DNA from 4 places in the Halomonas sp. DP1Y21-3 genome. Region 1 is predicted to be linked to each of the others. Evidence: predicted binding sites of a transcription regulator. Region 1 holds the regulator's gene; each other region holds the start of a gene.

Region 1 (7,206 bases):
CCAGTGGCCCGCGTCGACTTCTGGCCATGCTGCCCATGCTCGCCGCCCAGGCGCCGGTGATCGGCGCCTGGTGGCTGCTGTTCTGGGGCTGGTAGAGCGTGGTATCGCCTGGTAGAGAGCCAGCCACCGCACTAATTATGCGTTTGCGGTGAAAGGGGCCTGTCTCTGGTAAAGCGGGGCCGCAATGATCTGGCGCATTTCCTCATCCTAGGTGATATAGGCCGGCGGGCTGGTAGAGAGCCAGCCAGCGCCGACCCTGCCCACTAATTATGCGTTTGCTGTGAAAGTTATGCGTTTGCTGTGAAAGGAGCCTTCATGGCCTTGATGATCTGGCGCATCTCGTCATCCGAGGTGATATAGGCAGGCATGGTGTAAAGCCATCTGCCGAAGGACCTCAGCCACACGCCCTGTTCACGGGCGATGGCGGCGGCGCCTTTCAGCGCTTTACTGTCGTGCACCTCGATCACGCCGGTGGCGCCGAGCACACGGATGTCGGCCACCGCAGGGTGGGCGCGCAGGTCACTGTCGCCGGCGAGTTCCTGCACAAGGATGGCGTTGAGCCGAGCGATACGGCCCAGATAGTCGTCCTCCTCGAAGACCCTGAGGCTTTCCAGTGCCACGCGACAGGCCAGCGGATTGCCCATGAAGGTCGGGCCGTGCATAAAGGCGTGAAGCTCGCTGTCGCCGATAAAGGTGTCATGGACACGGTCGTTGGCCAGGGTCGCCGCGTGGCCAAGGTAGCCGCCGGTCAGCCCCTTGGACAGCACCATGATGTCCGGACTGACACCGGCATGGTCGGCGGCGAACATGCGCCCGGTGCGGCCAAAGCCGGTGGCCACTTCGTCGAACACCAACAGCACGTCGAACTCGTCACACAAGGCGCGAGCACCCTTCAGATAGTCCGGAGAGGTCATGTTGAGGCCACCGGCAGCCTGCAGCAGGGGCTCCATCAACAGCGCGGCGATCTCGTGGTGGTGGGCTTCCAGCACCGCTCGCAAGGCGTCGAGGTCGGCGGCGACCTGCTCTGGCGTGGCCGTATAGGGTGCCGTCGGCGCCGGGGCGAAATGGTGCTTCGGAAGAAAGCCGGAAAACAGCGAATGCATGCCCTCTTCGGGGTCACACACCGCCATGCAGCCGGCGGTATCACCGTGGTAGGCCTTCATCAGCGACAGCATGCGGTGCTTGTTGGGGCGGCCGCGCAGATGGTGGTACTGCACCGCCATCTTCATCGCCACCTCCATGCCCACCGAGCCGCTGTCGGAGAAGAACACGTGGTTGAGGCCCTCTGGCGTGACGCGAACCAGTTCCCGGGCGAGCTGGTCGGCGGGATCGTGGGTTAGTCCTCCAAGCATCACGTGACACAGCGTGGTAGCCTGCTCCTGAATCGCCTTGACCAGCCGTGGATGTCCGTAGCCGTGGATCATGCACCACCAGGAGCAGGTCGCGTCGAGCAATGATTCGCCGCTGTCCAGGGTAAAGCGGGTGCCCTGGCCGCCGACTACCCGGGGGGCAGGGGCCTGGGTCTTGAGATGGGCGTAGGGATGCCACACCGGAGAGGTCATGTCGGCTCCTGAAGGACGCTTGGTGGTAAACTGAGTGGCGAGTTAAAAGTTTACCACCGCTGCTGCTGCCGTCGCCAACACCAGCGCTCGTACCCGGAAAACCGGGGTAGAGCGGGGCAGGCGAGGGTACAAGGCGGAGCGGTGCTTTCTAAGGGATGCTGGGCTCTGGGATGCTGGGCTCAGGGATGCTGGGCTCAGGGATGCTGGGCGTCGACACGTTCGAGAAAGCGCTCGAACAGGAACGCCTCGTCGTTTTTCAGCGAGCGACTCAGGCAGTCGATGAACTCTCGGCGCGGATAGGTGAAGACCCGCGGCGCCTTGTAGGCATCCAGATCGATGGCGATCACCTCTCCGTCGACGACCAGGAAGTTCTCGGTGTGCAGGCCACGACAGTGGATACGGTCACGGTACAAGGCTTCGAGAATGTCCAGGTAGCGGTTCTGCAGTTCCGGAGAGTCGAGGACCAGCTTTTTAAGCGCGATGCCGTGCACGTTGGCGGTGACCAGGCGATAGCGCTCTGCCGACAGGATTTTCGGTGTGGCGATACCCAGTCGCTCCAGTCGGCCGGCGACATAGCGAAAATTGTGGCCGGGGTAGCGCCGGATGCCCAGGCGGTAGCGCCAGCGATCGCTGGTCTTGGGCGTGAAGGTCTTGATGAAGGCGTCCTGGTCCGGATCGTAGTGGACCTCGGTGTACTTGCCGGTCTGGATCAGTTGCATGGCGTCCTTGGCAGGCAGGGGGTGGCGGTCAAAACAAGGAGAGGGAAGACGTCAGGCGTCTTCGTCGAAGCGTGCGTCGAACAGTGCCTCCAGAGCGTCCAGCACCGCGTCCGCGTCCTTGCCTTCGGCCTCCAGGGTCAGTTCCGTTCCGCAGGGGGCGGCCAGCATCAGCAGCGACATGATGTTGGCGGCGTCACCCGAGCGGCTGCCATGGTGGACGGTGACGGTGGCGTCAAAGGGTTGGCAGCAGGTAACCAGGCGAGTCGCGGCGCGTGCATGCAGGCCGCGACGATTGGTCAGGGTCAGGGTGCGTCGGGCCACGCCTAGAGTCCTCCGCTGTCCAGTCGGCGTTGCTGGCCGAGTTCGCGGTGGCGTAGACGGACGCGGGGATGCTGGTCGGCCAGGGCCGAGGCGATTCCCTCGGCCAGGTAGACCGAACGATGCTGTCCTCCGGTGCAGCCCACCGCCACGGTGAGGTAGCTGCGCTGGCTTTGCTGATAGCGCGGTAGCCAGGTGCGCACCCAGCCGAGGATGTCGCGCTTCATGTCGGCGACGTCCTGATAGCGTTCGAGGAAGTCGATGACGCTGGGATCGCAGCCATTGGCATCACGCAGCGATGGTTCCCAGTAGGGGTTGGGCAGACAGCGGGCATCGAACACGATGTCTGCATCCGGCGGCACGCCACGCTTGAAGCCGAAGGACTCCACGGTCAGGCTCAACTGGCCGCTGCGGTGGTCGGCGACCTGTTCGGCGATGCGCGAACGCAGTTCGTGCACCGACAGGCGAGAGCTGTCGATGACCAGATCGGCCAGGTCTCGAATACCCGAAAGGGCCTTCTGCTCGGACTCGATGGCTTCCGCCAGGGTCATGTCGCTATCACGGGTCAGGGGGTGACGGCGCCGCGTGTGGGAATAGCGCTCGAGCAGAATTCGCGCATCACTGGTCAGGTAGACCACCTGGCAGTCGATCGGACTCTGCTTGAGGGACGCCAGCTGGGCGGGGAAGCGTTCCAACGCCTCAGGCAGGTTGCGGGCGTCGACGCTGACGGCGATACGGCGGGAATGACCGTTTTCCAGCTCGTCCACCAGGGCGCCCAGCAAGGTCGCGGGAAGGTTGTCGATGGCGTAGAACCCCAGGTCCTCCAGGGCCTGAAGGGCCACGGACTTTCCCGAGCCGGAGCGACCACTGATGATCACGAGCTGCATGTCCTGTCTCCTTGGGCAGGCGTCCATTGCTGATGGCCTAGGCAAGGCCGCGATCAGGAGGGAGTGTCGTCCCCCGGCGCCTGTTGGCGGATGGCTTCCTGCAGGCGCTCGTGAAGCTCGCGCTGGGAGCTGGCGTGGCGCAGACGGTGACGTGTGTCGGCGTCGTTCATGACGCCGGCGACCTGGCCGAGCAGGGCGAGATGGGCGTCGTCGGCCTCTTCCGGTACCAGCAGCACGAACACCAGATCGACGGGCTCACCATCGATGGCATCGAAGTCGACAGGTTCCGCGAGTTTGAGGAAGCCGGAGATGGGCGCCTTGCAGTGGGGGTTGCGGGCATGGGGAATGGCGACGCCATTGCCGATGCCGGTACTGCCCAGGCGCTCACGTCCGATCAGCCGACTGAAGACCTCCTGGCTGTCCAGGCTCGGGGTGTTCTGCGCAATGAAGGTGCTGAAAAACTCCAGCACCCTCTTCTTGCTGCCTCCCGGGACATCGAACAATGTGCGCTCGGGAGGGAGAATGGCTTCCAATGTCATGAGAGTCAGCGAATTCCGGCGCCTTGGGCGCGGGCTTGGGATTTTTCCTTGTGCTTGACCAACTGGCGGTCCAGCTTGTCGGCAAGGGCGTCGATAGCGGCATACATGTCGCCGTCCTGCGCTTCGGCATGCAGGTCGGCACCGGCGGCGTGAAGGGTGCAGGCGGCCAGCTGGCGTTCCTTTTCCACCGAGAGGGTCACCTGGACGTTGGTGATGTTGTCGTAGTGGCGCTCCACACGGGTGAGCTTCTCTTGTACGTAGTCACGCAGGGGATCGGTCAATTCGACGTGGTGGCCGGTGATGTTGACTTGCATGACAGGCTCCTTGCTCTTTCGGGTGGTGGCTTGATTGTAACCCTTTTTCCGATCCTGCAAACCCCCTCGACGCTACGCAGAAAGACGCAGATGTCATGCGAAATTTCAAGTGCTTGCGCTTTCCCGATAACTAGGCTAGCGACGCCGCAGCGCAAGGCCTCAGCGCAGTCGCTTGCGCTCGCTGGAAGACGGAATATTCATGGCTTCCCGGTACTTTGCCACGGTGCGTCTGGCGACATTGACGCCGTCTTCCGCCAGCAATTCCACCAGTTTGCTGTCCGACAGAGGTTTGCGGGCAGGTTCCTTTTGAATCAACGATTTGATCATGGCGCGGATGGCGGTACTGGAATGGGCGTCGCCATCCTGGCCGACCTGGCTCGAGAAAAAATACTTCAACTCGAACACGCCGCGAGGCGTGTGCACGAACTTCTGGGTGGTCACGCGGGAGATGGTGGACTCGTGCATCTCCACCTTGTCTGCGATATCGGCCAGCACCAACGGTTTCATGGCCGCTTCTCCCTGCTCGAGGAAGTCGATCTGACGCACCATGATTTCCCGGCCGACCTTCAGCAAGGTGTCGTTGCGGCTGGACAGACTCTTGATCAGCCAGCGCGCCTCCTGCAGGTGGTCCTTGAGGAACTGGTTGTCCTGGCTCTTGTCCGCGCGCCGAATCAGCGCAGCATAGTCGGGCTGGATGCGCAGTCGGGGCATTGCATCCGGATTGAGTTCAACACGCCAGCCCTCTTCGGTGTGGCGTACCACCAGGTCGGGTATGACGTAGTCGTTATCGCTGTCACCGAACTGGCTGCCGGGACGTGGGTCGAGGCTCCGGATCAGCTCGATGACGCTGTCGAGTTGGTCGTCATCGAGTCCTAGCCGGCGCTTCAGCAGACGTCGGTCGCCGCTGGCCAGTGCCTCGAGAAACTGTCTTACCAGTCGTCCGGCCTGGGGCAGCAGGACGGTATCGCGAGGCAGACTATCCAGTTGCAGCATCAAACACTCGCGCAGGTCGCGGGCGAACACTCCGGTCGGTTCGAACTGTTGCAGCCGAACCAGCACCGCCTCCACCTCGGCGAGGGGAGGGGGGCGACGACCGTCTTGCTCGAGCCCCTGGGCGATGTCATCCAGTGTCTGCTCGAGATAGCCGTCGGCGTTGACCGCGTCGAGCAGGCTCTCGGCGATCAGGCGCTCCTGGTCGTTGACGTCGAGCATCGCCAGTTGCCAGCTCAGGTGGCTGTGCAGTGACTGGGAGCTTGCCTGGCGCTCGAAATCCGGCGCCTCGCCACTGCCGGCGGGGGTGGTGCCCAGGTCCTGGTAGGTGTCGGACCAGTCGCTGTCCACACTGAGTTCCGAGGGAATCTGATCCGCCCAGTCATCTTCCACGGCTTCCCTGGTCTGCTGTTCGCCGAACTCGTCCTCGAGTTCGAGCATGGGGTTGGCCTCCAGCGCCTGCTGGACCTCCTGGCGCAGGTCCAGAGTCGAAAGCTGCAGCAGGCCGATCGCCTGTTGCAGTTGCGGGGTCATGGTCAGCTGGGTACCGATGCGCAGCTGCAGTGACGCCTTGAGGGCCATGGGTCGGGATCCACCAGTGTTGTCGAAAGGCTTTACCCTAACGACGAGTCATCAGACATGCAAGCATCTTGCCAAGTTGGTGTTTTTTGACCTGTGGGAGGGAGTGGAAAGGTCGATGTGGAACAACTTGGTAGGGGGGGAGGTGCTTCTTTCGAGGGAGGCCCTGTGTGCAAGGTGAGGCCGACCCTTTCGGGGCCGGCGGTTGGATGCTGATGCTGGTAAGTGTTGCGGCCGCTTGATGCGACTGCGACTGTCGGGCGGCCCTGCGGTCTAGAGGCGGAAGTTCTCGCCCAGGTAGACCTCCTTGACGCGCTGGTTGGCGAGGATGGACTCGGCGCTGCCCTCGGCGATGATCTGGCCGTCGCCGACGATGTAGGCACGATCGCAGATATCGAGGGTCTCGCGCACGTTGTGATCGGTGATCAGGACGCCGATATCGCGGGCCTTGAGTTGACGAATGATGGACTTGATCTCGCCCACCGAGATCGGGTCGACCCCGGCGAAGGGTTCATCGAGCAGGATAAAGGCCGGCTCGGTGGCCAGGGCGCGAGCGATCTCGACTCGGCGCCGCTCCCCGCCGGACAGGCTCATGCCGGGGTTGTCGCGAATATGGCTGACGTGGAAGTCCTCGAGGAGTTGCTCGAGACGTGCTTCTCGGCCCTCGCGGTCGAGGTCCTTGCGGGTCTCGAGGATCGCCATGATGTTGTCGGCCACCGACAGCTTGCGAAAGATCGAAGCCTCCTGAGGCAGGTAGCCGATACCGGCCAGCGCGCGCTGGTGCATGGCCGCGCGGCTCAGGTCCCGATCATCGATGCTGATGCTGCCGGCGTCGGCTCTGACCAGGCCGACGATCATGTAGAAGGAGGTGGTCTTGCCGGCCCCGTTGGGGCCCAGCAGACCGACGATGCTGCCCTGCTCGATCGACAGGCTGATGTCCTGGACGACGCGACGCTTCTTGTAGCTCTTGGCCAGATGGCGAGCGTGGAGAGTCTTCATCAGTTTCCTTGGCTTTCCGGCTCGAGGGTCATGCGAATGCGCTGCTCGCCCTGGACGCCCTGGGCGCTGGAGCGGGCCTGGACCACGCGGCGATCGAGGAAGTACTCCAGATAGGCACCGTCGAAGGTGTCATTGGCCTTGTGCAGCTCAGCCTGGTCGATCAGCTCCATGCGGCGTTCGGCCACGTGGTAGATCACCTTGCGGCCCCAGCCCTTGACCACCGGTTCTTCCGGGGATGGCTTCTGCTCGAGGTAGGCACGTGAGCCGGTCGCGGTCGCCAGTGACAGTTGTCCCTGGTC
Region 2 (7,206 bases), on a different contig from region 1:
CCCGCAGTGAACTGCTCGGCCTGCGCCAGCAGCTCGGCCTCGCCGATCGCCCCTTTATCGCCGAGAACGGCGCGGTGATTGCGCTGCCCCCCAGCTGGTGTCACGCCCGACGTGAGGGACAGCCGGGCCCGGATGGCCTGGTGATCCGCACCCTCGGGGTGGATATCGGGCTGATTCGCCGGCGGGTGGCGATCTGGCGTGAGCGGCTGTCCGCGCGCTTTCTGACCATGAGCGAGATGGCGCTGGAGGACGTGGTGGCCTTCACCGGTCTGGATGAACAGGAGGCTCGCCTGGCACGCCTGCGCGAGGGCAGCGAGCCGCTGTTGTGGGAAGACGACGAAGCGCTGCTGCAGCGCTTTCGCGAGGGCCTGGCCAGTGACGGCCTGCGCATGACGAGGGGCGGGCGCTTCTGGCACGTGCTCGGCGACACCGACAAGGGCCAGGCGGTGCAATGGCTGTGCGCCCGCTTCGAGGCGCTCAAGGGCCGACGCCCCGAGACCCTGTCGCTGGGCGATGGCCCCAACGATGTCGCCATGCTCGAGGCCACCGATGCGGCGGTGGTGATTCGTGCCCGCCATGGCCTCGACGTGTCCCCGTGCCAGCCGCGCTTGTATCGCAGCGAGGCGCTGGGCCCCAGGGGCTGGGCCGAGGGGGTTGAGCACTTCTGGGGAGAGCAGGACGCGGCGGAGCCTGCCAGCAGCGCTGAGGCCGGCAGCGTAGATGCCGGCGGCGCCGACGACAAGGATCATCACAAGCTGGGCGAGGAGGGTGAGGCATGAGCGATTTCCACCAGAACGGCATCATCACCGACTTTCACAACCTGACCCGGCGCAAGGTCGAAGACCTGGAGGCGGATCTGGAGCGCTTCGGCCGCCAGCGCCCGCTCGGGCTGATCCTGCCGTCATTGTACTCGGAGCTGGAAGGACCGGCGCTGGACGCCATCGTCGAGTCGCTGGCCCAGGCGAGCTATCTGTCGGAGATCGTGATCGGCCTCGATCGTGCCGACCGGGACCAGTTTCTGCGGGCACGCGAGTTCTTTTCGCGCCTGCCCCAGCACCATCGCATCCTGTGGAATGACGGCCCGCGCCTGAGCGCGCTGGACGCGCAGCTGGCCGAGGAAGGCCTGGCGCCACAGCAGCCGGGCAAGGGCCGCAATGTGTGGTTCTGTGCGGGCTATGTGCAGGCATCCGGGCGCACCGCCGCGGTGGGGCTGCATGACTGCGATATCCTGACCTACGACCGCGGCCTGCTGGCACGGCTGATGTATCCGGTGGCCCACCCACGCTTCAACTACGCCTTCTGCAAGGGCTACTACCCGCGTATCGCCGAGGGCAAGCTCAACGGCCGGGTCTCCCGGCTGATGGTGACCCCGCTGCTGCGGGCGCTGAAGATCATGCACGGGCCCTTGCCTTACCTGGACTACCTGGACAGCTATCGCTACCCGCTGTCGGGGGAGTTCTCGATGCGTACCGAGGTGCTGGACAACATCCGTATCCCCGCCGACTGGGGGCTGGAGATCGGGGTGCTGTCCGAGGTCCACCGCGACCACTCCACCAATCGGCTGTGTCAGGTGGATATCGCCGACGTCTACGACCACAAGCATCAACCGGTGTCCGCCGATGACGCGGCCACCGGGCTCAACCGCATGAGCCTGGATATTGCCAAGGCGCTCTATCGCAAGCTGGCCACCCAGGGTGTGGGTTTCTCGTCGGAAGGCTTTCGTACCCTCAAGGCCACCTACTATCGCCTGGCCCTCGACCTGATCGAGGCTTACGACCACGACGCCACCATGAACGGGTTGAGCCTGGACCGTCATGCTGAGGAGCAGGCGGTGGAGCTGTTTGCCGCCAATCTGATCGAGGCCGGTAACGCCTTTCTCGACAACCCCAGGGAGAAGCCCTTTATCCCCAGCTGGAACCGCGTGCGTGCGGCCTTGCCGGACCTGCCCGAACAGCTATATAGCGCGGTAGAGGCCGATAACGCGGGGGATGTCTAAGGCTTTGACGAAAAGTGTCTGCGCTCGGTAATACGGCGTTAAAAATCAGGTCAAAATGCTCATTTACACCACGTAAACTGCGCTTTCTCACCGATTTTTGCCTTGTCTAACCATCGCTCGTCGACTTTTCGTTTAAAGCCTAAATCGCGCTGGCACCAGGCCCCGCCCGGGGCCTGGTGCCAGCGCCTTGATAAACCCTGTCAGTTGGGCTCCGGCCCCATGATGGTATGGAACAGTTCTTCGCTCGGCAGGCCTTGGCTCATCTCGAGCTTGCCATCGTTGCGATAGACGATGCCCGGGGTCGCCACCATGCCGAAGCTGCGAAACAGTTCGTGGTTGCTCTGCAGGCGCTGCTCCAGGTCTCTGGGCAGTTGGCGCATGGGCTCAATCGGATCGCCGCTCTCATGGGCGCGGAGGGCGGCCTGAGGGTCATCGGCGGCCAGCATCGTGACCGCCTGGCGCGGACTCTCGGGGTCGAGGATACCGACCATCACGTGGCGTAGCTGGACCTGGCCGCTTTCGACGAAGGGCCGGCTCTGCTGCCACAGGCGGGTGCAGTAGGGGCAGTTGGGATCGGTGAACACATAGACGATGCGCTCGGCGTCGGGATAGCCGTCGGCGATCCAGGCGCTGTCCTCAAGGCTCTGCCAGGTGGTCTCGTCCTGGGGGCCGCGCACCAGGCGCTCCAGCGGCGCCTCCGACAGATTGTTGGCGTCGGCGTCGATCAGATTGCCGACGATGGCGTGCTCGCCATCCTCGGTGACGAAGATGGTCATCGGCTGTCCGCGATGGCTGGCGGCGAAGCCGCTGAGCCCACCCGGCGCGTCGAATTCACCGTGCACCTCAAGACCTTCCTCCTCCAGCGCCTCGATGGGGGCGGGGTGGTCCTCGGCCTCGACGCTGGACAGTGGCATCAGGCCGAAGGCCACCGCCGCCAGGGTCATGAAGGAACGCTGATGGCGGGGCAGGTCGGGGAGGCGGGGCAGTCGGGGGCGGCGGGGCATGTCGTTACTCTCCGGCATCTTGTAGGACGAATCCCGCGACAAGCGAGAATCACTCGCACTAGGACAGCAGCAAACGCCATCGGTTCGACCGCTGACGTCGCCGGGCAGTGAAAGCGCCAGGGCCGCGCTGTTGTGTGATACACCGAGCGCGCGGTGGCTTATCTGTCGGTGCGCACCAGCCACAGTGAACGATAGGGGGCCAGGGTGTCGACGGGCCGCCAGGCGCCCCCTTCCAGCAGGTCCTGCCAGCCGGACTGGTCGAGGCCGTCCAGTACCAGTGGCTGAGGCCGATCGGTGACGTTGTGAATGGCCAACAGTCGACGGCCATCGTCCAGGGGGCCGCGCTGGATCGCCAGCAGCTCCGGTGGTGTGGGGATGACCGTCTGGGCCGCATCGGGGTGGAAGCAGGGTTCCCTGCGACGGATCTCGAGACGGCGGGTGAGGGCGAAGAACACCTCGCGGGTCGGCGTGTGACGGCTGTCCAGCAGAGGTTCCAGCTCCTGGCGGTCCCAGCGCTTGCGATTGATCGAACGCAGGCGCCCGCTGCGTTCGACCCCGTCGTGGTCGTTCTGGGTGGCGGTCAGGCAGTGCAGGTAGACGCCGGGGATACCCTTCAGCACCAGCATCAGGTGCTGACTCAACAGGAAGCGCTCGACCTGCCACGGGTCGGGGCCGCGCCGGGTGCCGCTCATGGCATCGAACCAGGTGATATTGAGCTCGTAGGGGCTGTCGCTGCCGTCGGCCTGCCGGCGCATGCTGACGAAGCCACCGAAGCGCTGCATCAAGGCGACCAGGGCGTCGATCTCGTGGCCTTCCAGCCAGCCTTCCAGCGGGCGCACGCCAATACCATCGTGGCTGGCGGTGAAGTTCAGATAGCTGCAGCCGGCGGGGAGCTCGGGCAGGCTGTCGAGCCAGCGCGCCAGGGTGCCGGCCTCGCCACTGGTCAAGGTGTGCAGCAACAGAGGTGGCAGCGGGAACTGGTAGACCAGGTGGGCCTCGTCGGGCGGCGTGTCCTGTCGCTCCAGGCCGAAGTAGCTGATGTTCTCGGCGTGGGGCACATTGGTCTCGGTGATGATCAGGGTGCCGGGGGCGACGTGGTCGACCACCGCCCGCAACAGCCGCACCACCGCGTGGGTCTCGGGAAGGTGGATACAGCGGGTGCCGGGGCGTTTCCACAGGAAGGCGACGGCGTCCAGCCGGACGATGCGGGCGCCCTGCTGCAGGTAGAACAGCAGGATGCCGACGAATTCGATCAAGACGTCGGGGTTGGCGAAGTTGAGGTCGATCTGGTCCTCGGAGAAGGTCGCCCACAGGTGGCGAACGCCACGGCGGGTGCTGACGGGGACCAGTAGCGGTGAGCTGCGCGGACGCACCACCTCGCTGAGATCGGTATCGGGGTCCATCTCGATGAAGTAGTCGCGCCCGGGCAGGTTGCCGCCGAGATAGTCGGCGAACCACAGCGATTCCCGCGAGACATGGTTGAGCACCAGGTCCACCATCAGATCATGGTGACTGGCCAGGCGCCGGATATCGCGCCAGTCGCCCAGTTTCGGGTCGACCTCGCGATAGTGGATCACCGAGAAGCCGTCGTCGCTGCTCCAGGGGAAGAAGGGCAGCACATGGACACCGCTGAAGACAGTCTTCAGGCGCTTGCTCAGGAACTCATCGAGTACCGCCAGGGGGGGCTTGTCGGCATCCAGCAGCGAGTCGCCATAGACGATCAGCCACTGGTCCTGCTCGCTCCACAGCGTCTGGCGTGCACCATGACGGTGCCTCAACCCGGCCCCCTGCGCTTCGATCAGGCGCAGCAGACGGCGCAGGACCTCTTCGCTGCGTGCACCATAGAGAGGCGCGAGCAGCTCTGCGGCACGCTGGCGAAAGTCGTCGGGTTCCAGGGGGGAGAGGTGGCTTGCCATGGTGTCCTCCGCAGGCGTGGGGGCGCCTTGCCCCGTGAGCGCTCGCCATTTCATTGACGGCTAGAAAGAAAGTATCAAGCACAGGGCGTGCCAACTCAGCTGAAATCGCGGATGACCTGGGCCATTGCGCTGGGCGGGGCAGGCCTCAGCCGTTACACTATGGCGACATATTTTTCCTGCCGGACTGTCCGCTATGCATTGCCCCTTCTGTGGCGCCCAAGAGACCCGAGTGACTGACTCCCGGCTGGTCGCCGAAGGTGATCAGGTGCGCCGACGGCGGCAGTGTGCTGGCTGCGGTGAGCGCTTCACCACCTACGAGACCGCTGAACTTATCATGCCACGGATCATCAAGGCCGATGGCTCGCGGGAGGTGTTCGACGAGATCAAGCTGCGGGCCGGCATGCTGCGGGCGCTGGAAAAACGCCCGGTCAGCGCCGAGTCGATCGAGGCGGCGGTGGAACGTATCCGCCAGAACCTGCGCGCACGGGGCGAGCGCGAGGTCCAGGCGCGGGTGGTCGGTGAAGAGGTGATGAATGCCTTGAAGCGCCTCGATCAGGTGGCCTATATCCGCTTTGCCTCAGTCTATCGACGGTTTCAGGATATCGACGAATTTCGTGCCGAGATCGACCGCCTGGCCCAGGAGCCGAGTTTCTCGCCCGACACCGGGGAGAGCACATGAATCCGACGGACATCACGGCAGGCCAGGATGAAGCCTGGATGGCCAGGGCATTGAAGCTGGCCGAACGCGGTCGCTACACCACCATGCCCAATCCGAGGGTCGGCTGCGTACTGGTCAAGCACGGCAAGCATCTGGCCGACGGCTACCATCAGCGCGCCGGGGAGCCCCACGCCGAGGTCCATGCACTCGAGGCTGCCGGTGAGCACGCCCGAGGCGCGACCGCTTACGTGACGCTGGAACCCTGCTCTCACCAGGGGCGCACAGGGCCTTGCTGCGATGCCTTGATCAAGGCCGGTGTCGCCAGGGTGGTGGTAGCCATGCAGGATCCCAATCCTCAGGTGGCGGGGCGGGGTATCGCACGCCTGCGTGACGCCGGGGTCGAGGTAAGGCTCGGTTGCCTCGAGGCGGACGCCCAGGTATTGAACGCCGGCTTCGTGTCGCGCATGACCCGGGGGCGTCCACGGGTCAGCCTCAAGCTCGCCATGAGCCTCGACGGCCGTACCGCCATGGCCTCCGGCGAGTCCCAGTGGATCACCGGTGCCGAGGCTCGGCGTGACGTCCAGCGGCTGCGGGCTCAGAGCTGCGCCATCCTCACCGGGGTGGATTCGATCATCTTCGACAACTCGCGGCTGACGGTGCGTGCCGATCAGCTCGGGCTCGATGACGCCGAAGTCATCGCCCGACGCCAGCCGCTTAGGGTCGTGGTGGACTCGCGCCTGCGTATGCCGCTGGCCGCTGCCTGCCTGAGCGAGCCAGGGGAGACGCTGGTGGTCTGCGTCGAGGGCAGCGAATCCCCTCGCAGAGACGCGCTGATGCGCTCCGGCGCGCGGGTGCTGGAGATGCCTGCAGGCGACGACGGCCGCGTCGATCTTGGCGCGCTGCTCAAGTGGCTCGGTGACGAGGGCGGCTGCAACGAGCTGCTGGTGGAGACCGGCGCGACCCTGGCAGGTGCCTTGATGGATGCCTGTCTGGTGGACGAGTTGCGTCTTTACATGGCGCCGACCCTGCTCGGCTCCGACGCGCGCGGGCTGATGGCGTTGTCGGGCATCGAACGCATGGCCGAGCAGCGGCCTCTGGAAATTCTCGATATCCGCGCCCTCGGCAAGGACTGGCGTATTCTGGCGCGCCCGGCGCTGGCCGCCTGCGCCGAGCACTGACCCGACGAAAGTCGCCGGGGGATCGCAGTAGCGGGGCTTCATATAAGCGGCGCCCGATGCCTTGTCTGGTCTTTGTCTATCCCAGGCGCCCGACGCCGCGCCGCTATCTCAGGCGCCCGACGCCGCGCCACTATCTCAGGCGCCCGACGCCGCGCCACTATGACTGGCGCCCGACGCCGCGCCACGGTACCCTGACGCGGTTTCTGGCCGCCGTCGCGAGTGGCCATTTTAGATCCAGGGAGCATACATGTCGCAGTCTTCCAGCGGGGGCCTGGCCCCTATTGCCGAACTCGTCGAGGATATCCGCCAGGGCCGTATGGTGATCCTGATGGACGACGAGGATCGGGAAAACGAAGGTGACATCATCATGGCCGCCGAGAAGGTCGAGGCCTGGCACATCAACTTCATGGCGGTTCACGCCCGTGGTCTGATCTGCATGCCGATGACCCGGGAG
Region 3 (7,206 bases), on a different contig from region 1:
GCTCGACGGCCAGGCGCTGGCCTGGCTCGAAGCCCGCACCGAGCCGCTGACGCTTGCCTGATAGCGGGCCTGCTGGTCGGCCGCAGATGCAAAGGGGCCCCGCCATGGCGGGGCCCCTTTGCGTAGGCTGCCAGCGCCGTTACATGAACGGGTTCTTGACCACCGGGATGAACATCAAGCGGAAGTTCCAGTCCGCATCCCACTCATCACCGCGGATCACGCTGTGCTGGATCTCGGCGGCCAGGCGCACCGGGGTGCTGCCCATGCGGACCACGTTGGAATAGCCCAGGCCGATCGGGAAGTTGACCTTCTCGCCGCTGTCGGCCTCCCAGTTGATGCGCACGTTGGGTGTCATGCCCACCAGTTCGGTGCCGCTGAGCCGGTAGTTGAGGAAGTACTGCAGATCGGTCTGGCTGGTGTGCTCGCGGTCATCTTCTCCGGCGTAGGACCACCAGTGCTGAGCCAGCAGGCCCATGTTCCAGCCACCGGGATTGGGCGCCAGGCGCGCGATCAGGGCCGCCGGCCCCGCCTGGAACTTGCCCTGGCCCAGCACATCATGCTCGGCGGTGGGGAAGATCTGGGTCAGACCCAGCCCCCAGATAACGCCATCCTTGCGCGCAGGCCCCATCAAGGTCACCAGGGCGGTGTCGCCCAGACCCTCGGTACGCCCGCGATGGGGAGCATTGCGGCTCCACTCGTCGGGATCGATCTCCAGCGGGCTGCCGCCCCGGGCCAGGGTACCGAAGCTCTCGTCCATCGGGCTCGAGTTGTACTGGAACACCGGGCGCACCACCAGGTTCCAGTTGTCGTCTGCCATCTCGAAGGGGAAGGACATGACCGGCTGGAACTTGAAGGAATTGGACCAGCGACCGTCGAAGTCGTCGCCGTCCAGGTGGGTATAGTCGTTCTGCATCCACAGCATCCAGGCCGAACCCACCGGATTGGTGGTTTCCTTGGCGATGGCAGCAAGATCCTCGCTGCTGGCAGCAGGCTCGCTGTTGGCCGGTACGGTGCGTGGCGAGGACCGCTCCTGGGCAAGCGAGAGGCTCGAGATGAAAACCAGCGACATGGCCACCAGGCCAAGCCGACGAGAGCGTGAAAGGTTCATGGGGGTAGGCCTCAGAATCGTGACGCTACCCCCGACGCCGAGAGTAGCGGTGCAACGTCGCCACCACTCTAGGCCACCGATAACAGGCTGATGATATGCCCCTTGGGGTAGGCCGGTCCGGGCAGGCTGGTTAAACCGGTGCCCCCCGGACTCGCCGCCCCGGCCCGCTCAGACCTCCTGGTCTTCCGCCAGCGACGGCAGCAGCACCTTCAGCTTGCGGGTCAAGGTATTGCGCCCCCAGCCCAGCAGCTCGGCAGCCTCACCCTTGCGCCCGGCGGTGTGCTTGAGCGCGGTCTCGATAAGGATGCGCTCGAAGTCCGGCACCGCCTCTTCGAGCAGGTGGGTGTGGCCCGAGGCCAGGGCGCTGTCGGCCCAGGCGCGGAAGGCTTCACGCCAGTCTCCGCCTGCGGCGCTGTCATCGCCGCCGCGCAGCTCCGGCGGCAGGTCCTCGACCAGGATCTCGCGCCCGGAGGCCATCACCGTCAGCCAGCGACAGGTGTTCTCGAGCTGACGCACGTTGCCGGGCCAGTCCACCCGGGTCAGGAACTCCTCGGCTTCGCGGGTCAGCACCTTGACGTCGGTGGACAGCTCCTTGGCCGCCTCGACCAGGAAGTGCCGCGCCAGCCGGGGAATATCCTCGCGCCGCTGGGACAGCCTTGGCAGGTGCACGCGGATGACGTTGAGGCGGTGGAACAGGTCCTCACGAAAGCGGCCATCGGCGACCAGCGTCTCGAGGTCCTGGTGGGTCGCGGCGATGATGCGCACGTCCACCTTGACCGGCGTATGACCACCGACCCGATAGAACTCGCCGTCGGCCAGCACCCGCAACAGCCGGGTCTGGGTCTCCGACGGCATGTCACCGATCTCGTCGAGGAACAGGGTGCCGCCGTTGGCCTGCTCGAAGCGCCCCTGACGACTGGCGCTGGCGCCGGTGAAGGCGCCCTTCTCGTGGCCGAACAGCTCCGACTCGATCAGATCCCGGGGGATCGCCGCCATGTTGAGGGCAATAAAGGGATTGGCGGCGCGGGGACTGTGCTGATGAAGCGCACGCGCCACGCGCTCCTTGCCGGTCCCGGACTCGCCGTTGATCAACACCGTGATATGCGAGTGCGCCAGGCGCCCGATGGCCCGGAACACCTCCTGCATCGCCGGCGCCTCACCGATGATCTCGGCGTCGAGTCCTTCAGGCACGCTGACCGGCCGCTGGCGCTCGCGCACGTGGGCCACCGCGCGTCGCACCAGGGCCAGCGCCTCGTCCACGTCGAACGGCTTGGGCAGGTACTCGAAGGCCCCGCCCTGATAGGAAGCCACCGCACTGTCCAGGTCGGAATGGGCGGTCATCACGATGACCGGCAGGTCCGGGTGCACCTGGCGCACCTTGGCCATCAGATCGAGCCCGTCGATACCTGGCATGCGGATATCGGTGACCAGTACGTCGGGCGGCTCGGCCAGCAGTCGATCGAGGATACCGTCGGCCCGCTCGACCGCCTCGACCTCAAGGTCCGGCTGCGCCAGGGCGCGCTCGAGCACCCAGCGTATGGCCCGGTCGTCGTCGACGATCATTACACGAGCGGTATCAGTCATGACTCATCTCCAGGGGAATCAACAGACGGAATTCGGTACGTCCAGGCTCGGACTCGCATTCGATCAGCCCTTCGTGCTGGTGCAGCACCGACTGGGCGATCGACAGCCCCAGGCCGCTGCCCTCGGCACGACCGGACACCATCGGATAGAACAGGGTCTCGCGCAGCGTCTCGGGGACGCCCGGGCCGTTGTCGATCACGCTGACGTCGCAGACCAGACGATGGCGCTGGGCGCCCAGGGTGAACTGGCGGCGCGCGCGGGTCCTCAGGGTCATCACCGGGTTCGGTGTCTCGGACTCGACCAGCGCCTGGACGGCGTTGCGGGCCACATTGAGCACCGCCTGGATCAACTGGGCTTCATCGCCGGTCAACTCCGGCAGGCTGGGATCATAGTCGCGCTCGATGCTCACCCGCGGCTGCTCGACCAATAGCAGCGCGCGTACCCGCTCCAGCACCCGGTGGATGTTCAGCGGCTCTCGCCGACTCACCCGGTTGGGCCCGAGCATGGAATCGACCAGATCGCGGAGCCGATCCACCTCTTCGATGATGATCCGGGTGTACTCCTTGAGCGCCGGCGTCTGCTCCAGGTCACGCTCGAGCAATTGCGCCGCGCCACGAATCCCCCCCAGGGGATTCTTGACCTCGTGGGCCAGCCCCCGCGCCAGCACCTTCATGGTTTCCTGGCGCGACTGCAGCGCTTCCTCGCGGGAAATTCGCAACAGCCGATCCCGTGGTTCCATCTCCAGCAGCAGCTCGTCAGGCGACAGCGGCGTCACGGTGTAGTCCACCGTCAAGGGGTCTCCACCGGCGAGGACCAGCCGCGCCTCCCGTTGGGTATAGGGATGCTGTCCATCCCGGGCCCGTATCAGCACCTCGGCGATATCATCCTCGCCGCTGAGCCAGTCGCTCAGCGCCACGCCGGCAACCCGACTGGCGCTGACCGCCAGCAAGGTCTCCGCCGCCGGGTTCATCCAGGTCGGTCGCAGCTCGCCGTCGAGCAGCATGACCGCAGTTGTGAGGTGTTCGATGATGCCAGGCGTCATGGGTCCATCCTGATGGGGCAAAGCGCCCACTCGATAGAGGCCGCCACGGCGCCAAGCCGGCATTCCATGGTGGCGGTCCAGGTCTCGGCCTCGAGCAGGCGTCAGACAACAACATTCAAAGCAAGAAGCGGGCCAGCCTTGGTGCCAGTGGCACACTCCCGCCGCGCAGGCGCCAGGACGGTGCTTTTGTCGAGGAGGCGGGTCACCGTCGGCGCACCTACGCACCATTTTAGTGCACCAACCTGGTGCAGGGCAGTCTCGCCTGGATCACTGTCCGCACAAGGCCCGCAGATCGCGGGTCAAGGCGGCGCAGGACGAAGGGGGTTGGCGGGAAGCAGGCGGCTGGCGCGCTGTACGTGAATGACGATATCGGCACTGCGTTGACGCACCTCTCCCGACGGGGCCAGCACCACCAGGCCCAGGCGATGCTCGCCACGCTCCAGATTGGTGAGCCACAGTGGGCCGATGCCGGTGACGCTGGTGGCGAGCACACCGTCGACCTCCAGGCCGAGGCGATCCCCCGTCGCCGGAGGCGGGCTGATCGCGGCCAGCACCTTCAATCTTCCCCCGGCCCCCGTGGGCAACACGCTGCCATCCGCCGGAGAGTCGATGGCCAGGACATCGTGGGGCTGGAAGATATCGGCGTCGCTATCCGGGCCTGGTACTGAAGGCGCCGTCGGCCTGGAGGGCGCCGCCACATCCAGCGCAGGGGCGCTGGACAACGACGGCGGTGCCAGCTCGCGGGCGCCGGCCGAGGGGGTATCGCTGTAGCGCACGACGCCGTCGGGACCGACACTGCGATAGATGGTGCTCGCCGGCACGGTTTCTGCCACCGGCAACGCCAGCCCGGATGCTGCCAGCAAGGCAATGGCCATCAGTGATGGTCGACTCGGCGACGAGGGAGCGCTCTCGCCCCTCTCCCGGCCTGCCCTGCGCGTCCACCGCTGCATCATCGTGATTGCCCTCGCCGACCTTCCCCTGACGAGGATGACGGCAGCCACGACCCGCGCCAAGGGGATCCCTTGCCCAGGCGCAAGGCCCGCGCAAAAAAAATCGGCCCCGCGATCATCGCGGGGCCGACGGAACGCACGAGGCGCTATGCCGATCAGCAGCTGTAGTACATGTCGAACTCGATCGGGTGGGTCGCCATGCGCAGACGCTCGACATCCTCGTTCTTGAGCTCGATGTAAGCGTCGATCATGTCGTCGGTGAAGACGCCACCTTCGGTCAGGAAGCTGCGGTCCTCGTCGAGGGCTGCCAGCGCCTGGTCGAGGCTCTCGGCCACGGTCGGGATGGCCTTGCCTTCTTCCGGCGGCAGGTCATAGAGGTTCTTGTCCATGGCGTCGCCGGGGTGGATCTTGTTCTTGATGCCGTCGATACCGGCCATCAGCATCGCCGCGAAGCACAGGTAGGGGTTGGCGGTCGGGTCGGGGAAACGCGCCTCGACACGCTTGCCCTTCGGGCTTGCGGTGTACGGGATACGGATGGAAGCAGAACGGTTACGGGCGCTGTAGGCCAGCATTACCGGCGCTTCGAAGCCCGGCACCAGACGCTTGTAGGAGTTGGTAGAAGCGTTGGTGAAGGCGTTCAGGGCGCGGGCGTGCTTGATGATACCGCCGATGTAGAACAGTGCCATTTCAGACAGACCGGCGTACTCGTCACCGGCAAACTGGTTCTGGCCGTCCTTCCAGAATGACTGGTGGACGTGCATGCCGCTGCCGTTGTCGCCGACCAGCGGCTTGGGCATGAAGGTGGCGGTCTTGCCGTAGGCGTGAGCCACATTGTGGATCACGTACTTCATTTCCTGAACTTCGTCGGCCTTCTTGACCAGGGTGTTGAAGGCAACACCGATCTCGTTCTGGCCGGCGTTGGACACCTCGTGGTGGTGCACCTCGACCTTCTGGCCGATGGCCTCGAGGGTGTTGCACATGGCACCGCGCATGTCATGGAAGCTGTCCACCGGCGGAACCGGGAAGTAGCCGCCCTTGACCCGCGGACGGTGACCGAGGTTGCCACCTTCGACGGCGCGGTCGGTGGACCAGGCACCCTCTTCGGAGCTGATCTTGTACATGGCGCCTTCGATATCGGCCTTCCAGTGCACCTCGTCGAAGATGAAGAACTCGGGCTCGGGGCCGAAGAAGGCGGTGTCGCCCAGGCCAGAGGACTGCAGGTAGGCCTCGGCGCGCTTGGCGATGGAGCGCGGGTCACGCTCGTAGCCCTGCATGGTGGCCGGCTCGATGATGTCGCAACGCAGGATCAGGGTCGCGTCTTCGGTGAAGGGGTCGAGGAAGCCGGTGCCGTCCTCCGGACGCAGGATCATGTCGGACTCGTTGATGCCCTTCCAGCCGTTGATGGAGGAACCATCGAACATCTGGCCATTCTCGAAGAACTCTTCGTCGACCTCGGCGGCCGGAATGGTGACGTGCTGCTCTTTACCGCGGGTATCGGTGAAGCGCAGGTCAACCCACTTCACATCATGTTCGTTGATCAGGGCGAGGGTCTTGTCTGACATGTGGTCCTCCAGAGTGGAACTTGTCTCGTGACTCGAGCGTTGCGCAACGGCGCCAATCCCATGTCACCGGTTTGAAACGGGGGATGATCCAGGGAACAAAAGGGGTACCGGGATCCTTTGTAGCACGCTCCCGGGACACTGCCCATGGCAACGTGCGCGACACGATGACACTGCCAACCACAATGCAGATTGCGTGCCAGCATTGCACCAGCATCGACCAAAAAAATCTCAACCCATTGTTTCAAATCTTTTTTATCCAAACAGACCCTTTGCGCCAGCTTAGGGCACAAAGGCCCACCGTCTACAGGAGTCGCCGCCTAATGCACCGCAATAGTGCAACAAAGGCTGCGATGCACCACTTTGGACCTTTGTGACAGGATCTATAAACTCTGCCGGGCCGATCGTGAGGTGTCAGTGGGCGCTGGAACCTTTCGCAACGCAAAGATACACTTTATTACGTTCGACTCCGACCGCCTCTCCTGCCGGCCGGCGTCACCCTCCTCGGAGTGTCGTCGTGAAAATCAGCTTGATCATAGATGTCCGACTTACCGGCAAGGAACTGCCTCGCCGGCTCGCGGAAGCACGCCAGCAGGTCGCCCTCTTCCAGGGAAGAGGCGAGATCCTCGTCATCGACGATGGCGATATGGCGCCACCACTACTGGGCGAACCGGGCGAACACGCCGTCGTCGGCTATCGCCAGGTGCGCAGCCGGCCCGCGCCCATGGGGCGGCGCCTCAACCTGGCCGCCTCCCACAGCAATGGACGCATGCTCGGCTTCTGCCTCGGCCCTCTGGACACCCACTGGGTCGAGCGAATGATGGCAGCCGCCTGCGATGATTCGCGCCCGGTGGTGCGTCCTGCTCGCCCCTGTCCACTATCGCTGCTCAGCCTGCTGCGACGTACACCGACCCGGGCCCTGGGCGTCGAACGTACCTGGTTCGATCGACTGGGAGGCTTCGA
Region 4 (7,206 bases), on a different contig from region 1:
ATTCATCAGTCGGCTGGCCCTGGCGGTACGGGTCATGGTGTGCCACTGATCGCGCACCCGCCCCGAATTCAGCCGCAGCGGATAGTCGGCGTCAGGCGCCTGGCGCGGCGCCCGCGCGTTCACCGGCCACAACCGTGCCCGGCCGCTCTCGGTGTAGAAGCGGCCGTTTTCGAACAGCCGCGCGGTGCCTCGTGGTGCGCTTGCCGTCACCGGCCACTGGATCGGTGCGAGATCGTCGTACTCGACCCGGGACAGCCCCGCCAGGCCGGAAATATCGAAGGCCCGCCGTCCCTGGTTGTCGAGGCCCGACAGGCGCGCATGCTCGTCGAAGATCTCGCAGGGGTGGCGGTAGGCGAAGGCCTCACCGAAGCCCAGGCGCTCGGCCACCTGGCACAGGATCCACCAGTCGTGGCGGGCCTCGCCAGGCGGCGGCAGGAGCCCGCGCTGGCGCGAGATACGCCGTTCGGAGTTGGTGACAGTACCGTCCTTTTCCGACCAGCCGCTGGCCGGCAGCACGATATCGGCGAGCTCCACCAGGTCGGTGTCGGCCATGCACTCCGACACGATCACCAGCGGACAGCGCTCGATGGCGCGGCGCACCCGGTCGGCATCCGGCAGGCTCACCAGGGGATTGGTGGCCATGATCCACAGCGCCTGGATGTCGCCACGCTCGACGGCCTGAAACAGCTCGACCGCCTTGTGGCCAGGCTCCCGGGGCAGTGTCGGCACCAGCGCCTCGGTCGACCAGAAGCGGGTCAGCCGTTCGATGGCGCCCGGGGTGTGATAGTCCATATGGGCGGCCAGCTGGTTGGCCAGCCCACCGACCTCGCGCCCGCCCATGGCGTTGGGCTGGCCGGTGATGGAAAAGGGGCCGGCGCCGGGCAGGCCAATCTTGCCGCCGGCCAGGTGGCAGTTGAGGATGGCCTGGCACTTGTCGGTGCCGCTGGTCGACTGGTTGACCCCCTGGGAGTAAAGCGTGACAACGTGCAGCTGGGTGGCAAACCAGTAGTAGAAGGTCTCGAGGCGCTCGGCGTCGAGATCGCAGGCCGCCGCCACCGCCTCGATGTCCGAGGCCTCGTCCAGGGCGGCGGCAATTGTCTCTTCGGCGCCGTCCACATGGCGCTTCAGATAGACCTCATCGAGCCGTTGGCGACGGGCCATCCAGGCCAGCAGGCCATTGAACAGCAAAGCGTTGCTGCCGGGACGCAGCCCCAGGTACAGATCGGCGATCTCGCAGCTATCGGTGACCCGAGGATCGATGACCACGACCCGCATCAGCGGATTGCGGGTCTTGGCCAGACGCAGCCGCTGATACAGCACCGGATGATTCCAGGCCAGATTGGACCCCACCAGCACCACCAGTTCGGCCTCTTCCAGGTCCTCGTAGTTGCAGGGGACGGCGTCGGCGCCCAGGGTGCGCTTGTAGGCCGCCACCGCCGACGCCATGCACAGCCGCGAGTTGGTATCCAGGTGCGGTGTCCCGAGAAACCCCTTGAACAGCTTGTTGGCGACGTAGTAGTCCTCGGTCAATAGCTGCCCGGACAGGTAGCCGGCAATGGCCTCTGGACCGCTGCCCTCGGCGATCGCTCCCATACGCTCGGCGACGGCGTCCAGCGCGCTGTCCCAGTCGGTCTCGCGACCGTCCACCCTGGGCCGCGTCAAGCGCCCCTGGCCGCCCAGAGTCTCCGCCAGGGCCGAACCCTTGACGCACAGGCGCCCGAAGTTGGCCGGGTGATCCCGATCGCCCTTGAGGGTAACCGCCTCGCCATCGCGACGTAGCTCGACGCCGCAGCCGACCCCGCAGTAGGGACAGGTGGTGCCTGTGGCCTCGCCGCCCACACCGCTGTCGATCTCCGTGCTGTCGCTATCCGTCCGGGTCATCGCGCTCTCCTGTCGGCCATCTTGCTGCCTTGGCATATCGTCGGCATCTCATCGGCAGATCATCGCTCCGCTAGCGGCCGGGCCTTGATCGGTCGGGTCTTGCTGCGGCCCAAAAACGCACGACGCCCATCCCGTCGAGCGAGGCTCGAGGAGATGGGCGTCGTTGCCGGATGAAATCCCGCGCTGGATTTCGTGTGTGCTAGCGCCCGTTGCGGACGACTTGTCGAACCGGCCCACGCCGCCACCAGCGTCGGGACCCTTCCTGGCTCGGCCTAGTGATCTGGCTCGGCCTAGCGATCTGGCTCGGCTTAGTCATCTGGCTCGGCTGAGTGATGCCCATGGCACCAACAACGGCACTAGCTTTGCCAGTAACCAAAGCAAACCCTGTGCCAGAACACCGCAATCGCCCCTTGCAGTGTGGAATGCCTGTGCCAGCCAATTGAAGCCACGACGTTTTTTTCTGCCGTTTACCCAGGCGATGGTGGCGAGAAGACGTCTGACAGCCCCCAGGCTCGCACCACAACGAACGATAAAGGCCACCGTTTACGCACCCTTTCGGTGCGCGAGTGCCTGCCCGGTATATCTGCGGGGGCTCGGCGGCGGCTTTGCAGGGGGTTATCTCCCTGACAGAAAACGACAAGATCGAAAATGGAACGCCTTTTGCGCTGACAGGTGCAGAGGCACCCAAGGTGCACCCCTCATCACGTCGACTCGAGCTCTATCGAGCGACAGCATCATCGAGCCACGCCCATGCCCGAACACGACACCTTGAAGGTCCTGCTGGTCGACGACGAGATAGTGCGCGCCGCCATGGTCGAAGAGGCGCTTGCGCTGGACGGACACCAGGTGGTCTGCCGACTGTCAAGCCCGGCCAGCCTCAACGACATGGTGCAGCAGCATCAACCCGACGTGGTCATCATCGACATGGAATCGCCTGACCGGGACACCCTGGAGAGCATGGCGCTGCTGCAGCGGGAAAACCCTCGACCGGTGGTGTTCTTCGCCGACCAGCACGACCCCGAATCGCTCAAGGCGGCGGTGAAGGCCGGCGTCAGCGCCTATGTGGTGGACGGTCTGGCGGCCAACCGCGTCAAGGCGGTCATCGATGTCGCCATCGCCCGCTTCGAAGCCTTTCAGGGAATGCGCCGCGACCTCGACAAGGCACGCAATCAGCTCGCCGACCGCAAGCGCATCGAACAGGCCAAGGGCCTGTTGATGAAGCATCAGAGCTGCGATGAGGAACAGGCCTACCGCATGCTGCGCAAGCTGGCCATGGACCGCGGCCAGCGCATCGCACAGGTCGCCCAGAACGTCATCGACATCCTCAAGCCACTGGAGAAGGGATCATGAGTCCATCGCTGTCTTCTGACGCGGCCAGCACGTCCAGAACTGGCGCGCCGCATCCACCCGAGCTCGCCAGCCTGACCCTGGGATTCGTGCCGCTGCTGGATGCTGCGCTGTTGATCATCGCCCGGGAAGGAGGCTTCTTCGCCGCCCAGGGGGTCGAGGTCAGCCTGTCACGCGAGAACGCCTGGTCCACCCTGCGCGACAAGGTCGCCGCCGGCCTGCTTGACGGCGCCCAGATGCTGGCGCCGATGCCGCTGGCCATGAGCCTGGGGCTGTCCCGCGCGCCTTGTGACACCCTGGCCGCCGCGGTGCTGAGCCGCCAGGGCAATACGCTGGTGCTGTCTCGCCGCCTGGCCGAGGCGGTCGGCGCTTCGGTCCACAGCGGGGAGCCCGGCGCCTTCGGCGCGGCCAGCGAACTGGCCCGACGCTTCAAGGCCTCGCTGAAAAAAGGCACCCGGCCACGCCTGGCCATGGTCTACCCCTACTCCTGCCAGCACCTGTTGCTGCGTGACTGGCTGGCTCGCGGCGACATCAACGTCGACAGCGAGGTCGAACTGGTCGCGCTGCCGCCCCCGCGCATGGTGGACGCCCTGCGCGAAGGCGAGATCGATGGCTTCTGCGTCGGCGAGCCCTGGGGCAGCCTGGCCCAGCATCGTCAGGTGGGTCGAGTGGTGGCCAGCGGTGCGGAACTGATGCCGGCGCATCCCGAGAAGGTGCTGGGGGTGACGGCCTCCTGGGCTCGGCGCTACCCGAATACCCTGTCCGCGCTGCTGCGCGCCCTCCAGGCCGCCGCCCTGTGGCTGGACAAGGCGCCTGAGGCCAGACGCCAGACCCTGGCCTGGCTGGCACTGCCCCCCTACCTCGATGAAGCCGTAGGCCATCTCGACGAACTGCCGCTGGAAGCCGCCCCGGGCTACCCCTGCATCGGTGAGCGACTGCGTCCACTGACAGCCGATTTCGAGGGGTTGATCCAGCGGTTGTCGCCGCTGCTCGAGGCTCGCGGGCGACAGCTCGACACCGCCACCCTGGAGGAGTGCTACAGCGCTGTGCATTACGACGCCGCCACGCACCAGTACGGTGCCGACACGCCCTGAACCCTGCCTGATCGGTGCTGCAGCCCGCCGCCAGGGCCTGCACCAACAGGCTGTTTTACCTGCACAAAACGTAAAACAGGCATGAAACTTGGATAGCCTGTAGCAAGTGCCGGCGAATGCCGGCGGCGGTCAACGGCGATCGCACCGACACTAGACAAAGACGTCTCTTCACCCTCCGACGCCGGAGGTGTGAGAGACGTCTTTGGCGTTTTTGGAGCCCATGCGATGCCTTATTCCACTGGTCCTTCTGACTCCAGGCCCCGTTCCTCTGGCCTGCCTGACTCAAGGTCCCGTTCCGAAATGACCCAGGCCGGCTCGTCTTCGCCGGCGAGGTCTGATGACGCACGTCTTCCCCACCTGGTGATCGTCGGCAACGGCATGGCCGCGCATCGATTGATCGAGACCCTGGCGGCCCAGAGTGGTGCCCCACGACACATCACCGTGATCGGCGCCGAACCGCACGCGGCCTACAACCGCATTCTGCTGTCGAGCTGGCTGGCCGGCGATGTCGAGCAGGATGGGTTGACGCTGACACCGCCGCATGACCCTGACGTCACGGTCGATCAGCGCCTGGGCGCGCGGGTGGAACGGATCGATCGTACCCGGCGCCTGGTCGAGTGCGACGACGGCGAGGTGATCCCCTACGACCATCTGGTGCTGGCGCTGGGTTCGCGCAGCGCCATGCCACAGATCCCCGGCATCACGCTGACGGGCGTATCAGGCTTCCGCGACCTGGACGATGCGGCGCGCCTGGCCGAAGCAGCAAAGGCTGGCGGCGCGGCGGTGGTGGTCGGTGGAGGCCTGCTGGGCCTGGAGGCCGCCGCCGGCCTCGCCGCCAGAGGCATGCAGGTATGCGTGCTGCAACGCTCACCGCGCCTGATGAACCGGCAGCTGGACGCCACCGCCAGCACCATGCTGGCAAGCGAAATCGAAGGCCGCGGCATCCGTCTGAAGACCGGGGCGCGGCTGGCCGAGATCGTCGGCGATGAGCACGGCCAGGTAGTCGGCGTACGCCTGGAAGACGACGAGCGCCTGCTGCCGGCGAACTGCGTGGTGATCGCCGCCGGCATCACCCCCAACGCCGAGCTGGGCAGGGATGCGGGGCTCGATTGCGATCGCGCCATCGTCGTCGACGACACCCTGGCCACCTCGGACCCCGACATTTCTGCCCTCGGCGAATGCTGCCAGTTCGAGGACACCACCTACGGTCTGGTGGAGCCGATCTGGCATCAGGTCGAGGTACTGGCCAGTCGCCTGTGCGGCGAGCCCTCGGCGCCTTACCACGAACGCGCCTGCGCCACCAAGCTCAAGGTTTCCGGCGTCTCGCTGTACGCCTTCGGCCCCACCGAGGCCGAGGACGGACATGAGGTCCTCAGCTACCGCGACCAGGGGGAATACCGCCGACTGCTGCTGCGCGACGGCCGACTCGAGGGCGCCGTGCTCTACGGCGATACCCGCATGGGCCCCTGGTTATTCCGGCTCGCCGAGCAAGGCCAGCGACTGGACCGAGTGCGCCACTCGCTGCTGCTGGGCCAGGCCGATACCGAGGCCCTGCTGGCGGACGACGCCACCACCGACACCGACTCATCGACCACCGAACAGGATGCCGCCTGATGTCCAGCACAAAGCACAATCTCGCCGCACACAATGCTCTCGACAGCAACGCCGCGGATACCCGCCCCACCCTGGTCGTGGTAGGCAACGGCATGGTCGGTCACCACCTGGTCGAGCAGCTGGTCGAACGTGATCAGCACCGCCGCTACCGCATCGTGGTGTTCGGCGAGGAACGTCATCTGGCCTACGACCGAGTGCACCTGTCGGAGTACTTCAGCGGCCGCGACGCCCAGTCCCTGGCGCTCTCCACCGCCGACTACTACGCCGAGCACGGCATCGAGCTCAAGTTGCACCAGGCGGTCACCGCCATCGATCGCGATGCACGGCGCGTTCACACCGACGCTGGCTACCTCGACTTCGACCGTCTGGTGCTGGCCACCGGCTCCTTCCCCTTCGTCCCGCCGATTCCCGGCAATGATCGCGAGGGCTGCCTGGTCTACCGCACCCTGGACGATCTCGACGCCATTCGCGCCGCCGCCACCACCGCCAATACCGGCGTGGTGGTGGGGGGCGGACTGCTCGGACTGGAGGCCGCCAACGCCCTGCGCGGCCTCGACCTGGACACCGCGGTGGTCGAATTTGCCCCGCGTCTGATGCCGATGCAGGTGGACGAGCAAGGCGGTGAACTGCTCAAGGAAAAGATCGAGGGCCTGGGCGTCCAGGTGCTGACCGAAAGAGCGACCCGCGAGATCGTCCCCGGTGAAGCCAGCCGCCTGCGCATGGTATTTCAGGACGACAAGGTGCTGGAGACCGATCTGATCGTGTTCTCCGCCGGTATCCGCCCCCGGGACGAGCTGGCCCGCGAGTGCGGGCTCGAGATCGGCGAACGTGGCGGCGTGGTGATCGATGACCGCTGCCTGACCAGCGATCCCGCCATCCTCGCGGTGGGCGAGGTCGCGCTGTACAACAACAGCATCTTCGGCCTGGTCGCCCCCGGTTATCAGATGGCCAAGGCCGCGGCCGACACGCTGTGCGGTGGCGATTCGACCTTCACTGGGGCCGACATGAGCACCAAGCTCAAGCTGATGGGGGTCGACGTGGGGGCCATCGGCGACGCCCACGCCAACCGCCATCCAGGCGCCAAGCAGTACCGATACTTCGACCAGATCCAGCAGGTCTATCGCAAGCTGGTGGTCTCCGGTGACGGCAAACGGCTGCTCGGCGCCATGCTGGTGGGCGACAACTCCGCCTACGACAGCCTGATGCAGTACTACGCCAATGGCCTGGATCTGCCGGCGGACCCCGCCTCGTTGATCGTGCCCTCCAGCGA

The links. Region 1 encodes sigma-54, which starts transcription at its own class of promoters, with help from an activator protein. Its sites were predicted from a motif close to TGGCACNNNNNTTGCTNT; they were not measured.
Region 2: the regulator sigma-54 is predicted to act here: its motif matches at 4,992-5,009, upstream of KUV74_RS02575 (sugar phosphorylase).
Region 3: the regulator sigma-54 is predicted to act here: its motif matches at 3,852-3,869, upstream of glnL (nitrogen regulation protein NR(II)).
Region 4: the regulator sigma-54 is predicted to act here: its motif matches at 2,531-2,548, upstream of KUV74_RS01365 (ANTAR domain-containing response regulator).

Annotation. Positions count from the first base shown of each region.
Region 1 is NZ_JAHVJM010000006.1:142,457-149,662, forward strand. Features, by position in the region: gene KUV74_RS17195 (4Fe-4S binding protein) at 1-95, shown strand, start outside; gene bioA (adenosylmethionine--8-amino-7-oxononanoate transaminase) at 288-1,562, opposite strand; gene KUV74_RS17205 (hypothetical protein) at 1,757-2,281, opposite strand; gene KUV74_RS17210 (HPr family phosphocarrier protein) at 2,333-2,602, opposite strand; gene rapZ (RNase adapter RapZ) at 2,605-3,486, opposite strand; gene ptsN (PTS IIA-like nitrogen regulatory protein PtsN) at 3,540-4,025, opposite strand; gene hpf (ribosome hibernation-promoting factor, HPF/YfiA family) at 4,031-4,339, opposite strand; gene KUV74_RS17230 (RNA polymerase factor sigma-54) at 4,499-5,911, opposite strand; gene lptB (LPS export ABC transporter ATP-binding protein) at 6,182-6,907, opposite strand; gene lptA (lipopolysaccharide transport periplasmic protein LptA) at 6,907-7,206, opposite strand, start outside.
Region 2 is NZ_JAHVJM010000001.1:609,109-616,314, reverse strand. Features, by position in the region: gene KUV74_RS02590 (HAD-IIB family hydrolase) at 1-779, shown strand, start outside; gene KUV74_RS02585 (glycosyl transferase) at 776-1,996, shown strand; gene dsbG (thiol:disulfide interchange protein DsbG) at 2,197-3,000, opposite strand; gene KUV74_RS02575 (sugar phosphorylase) at 3,159-4,916, opposite strand; gene nrdR (transcriptional regulator NrdR) at 5,110-5,595, shown strand; gene ribD (bifunctional diaminohydroxyphosphoribosylaminopyrimidine deaminase/5-amino-6-(5-phosphoribosylamino)uracil reductase RibD) at 5,592-6,752, shown strand; gene ribBA (bifunctional 3,4-dihydroxy-2-butanone-4-phosphate synthase/GTP cyclohydrolase II) at 7,000-7,206, shown strand, end outside.
Region 3 is NZ_JAHVJM010000003.1:719,520-726,725, reverse strand. Features, by position in the region: gene KUV74_RS11910 (aminopeptidase P family protein) at 1-61, shown strand, start outside; gene KUV74_RS11905 (hypothetical protein) at 140-1,108, opposite strand; gene ntrC (nitrogen regulation protein NR(I)) at 1,277-2,692, opposite strand; gene glnL (nitrogen regulation protein NR(II)) at 2,685-3,734, opposite strand; gene KUV74_RS11890 (DUF4124 domain-containing protein) at 4,034-4,609, opposite strand; gene glnA (glutamate--ammonia ligase) at 4,840-6,246, opposite strand; gene KUV74_RS11880 (glycosyltransferase family 2 protein) at 6,761-7,206, shown strand, end outside.
Region 4 is NZ_JAHVJM010000001.1:341,619-348,824, forward strand. Features, by position in the region: gene KUV74_RS01360 (nitrate reductase) at 1-1,881, opposite strand, end outside; gene KUV74_RS01365 (ANTAR domain-containing response regulator) at 2,632-3,231, shown strand; gene KUV74_RS01370 (CmpA/NrtA family ABC transporter substrate-binding protein) at 3,228-4,322, shown strand; gene KUV74_RS01375 (NAD(P)/FAD-dependent oxidoreductase) at 4,623-5,936, shown strand; gene nirB (nitrite reductase large subunit NirB) at 5,936-7,206, shown strand, end outside.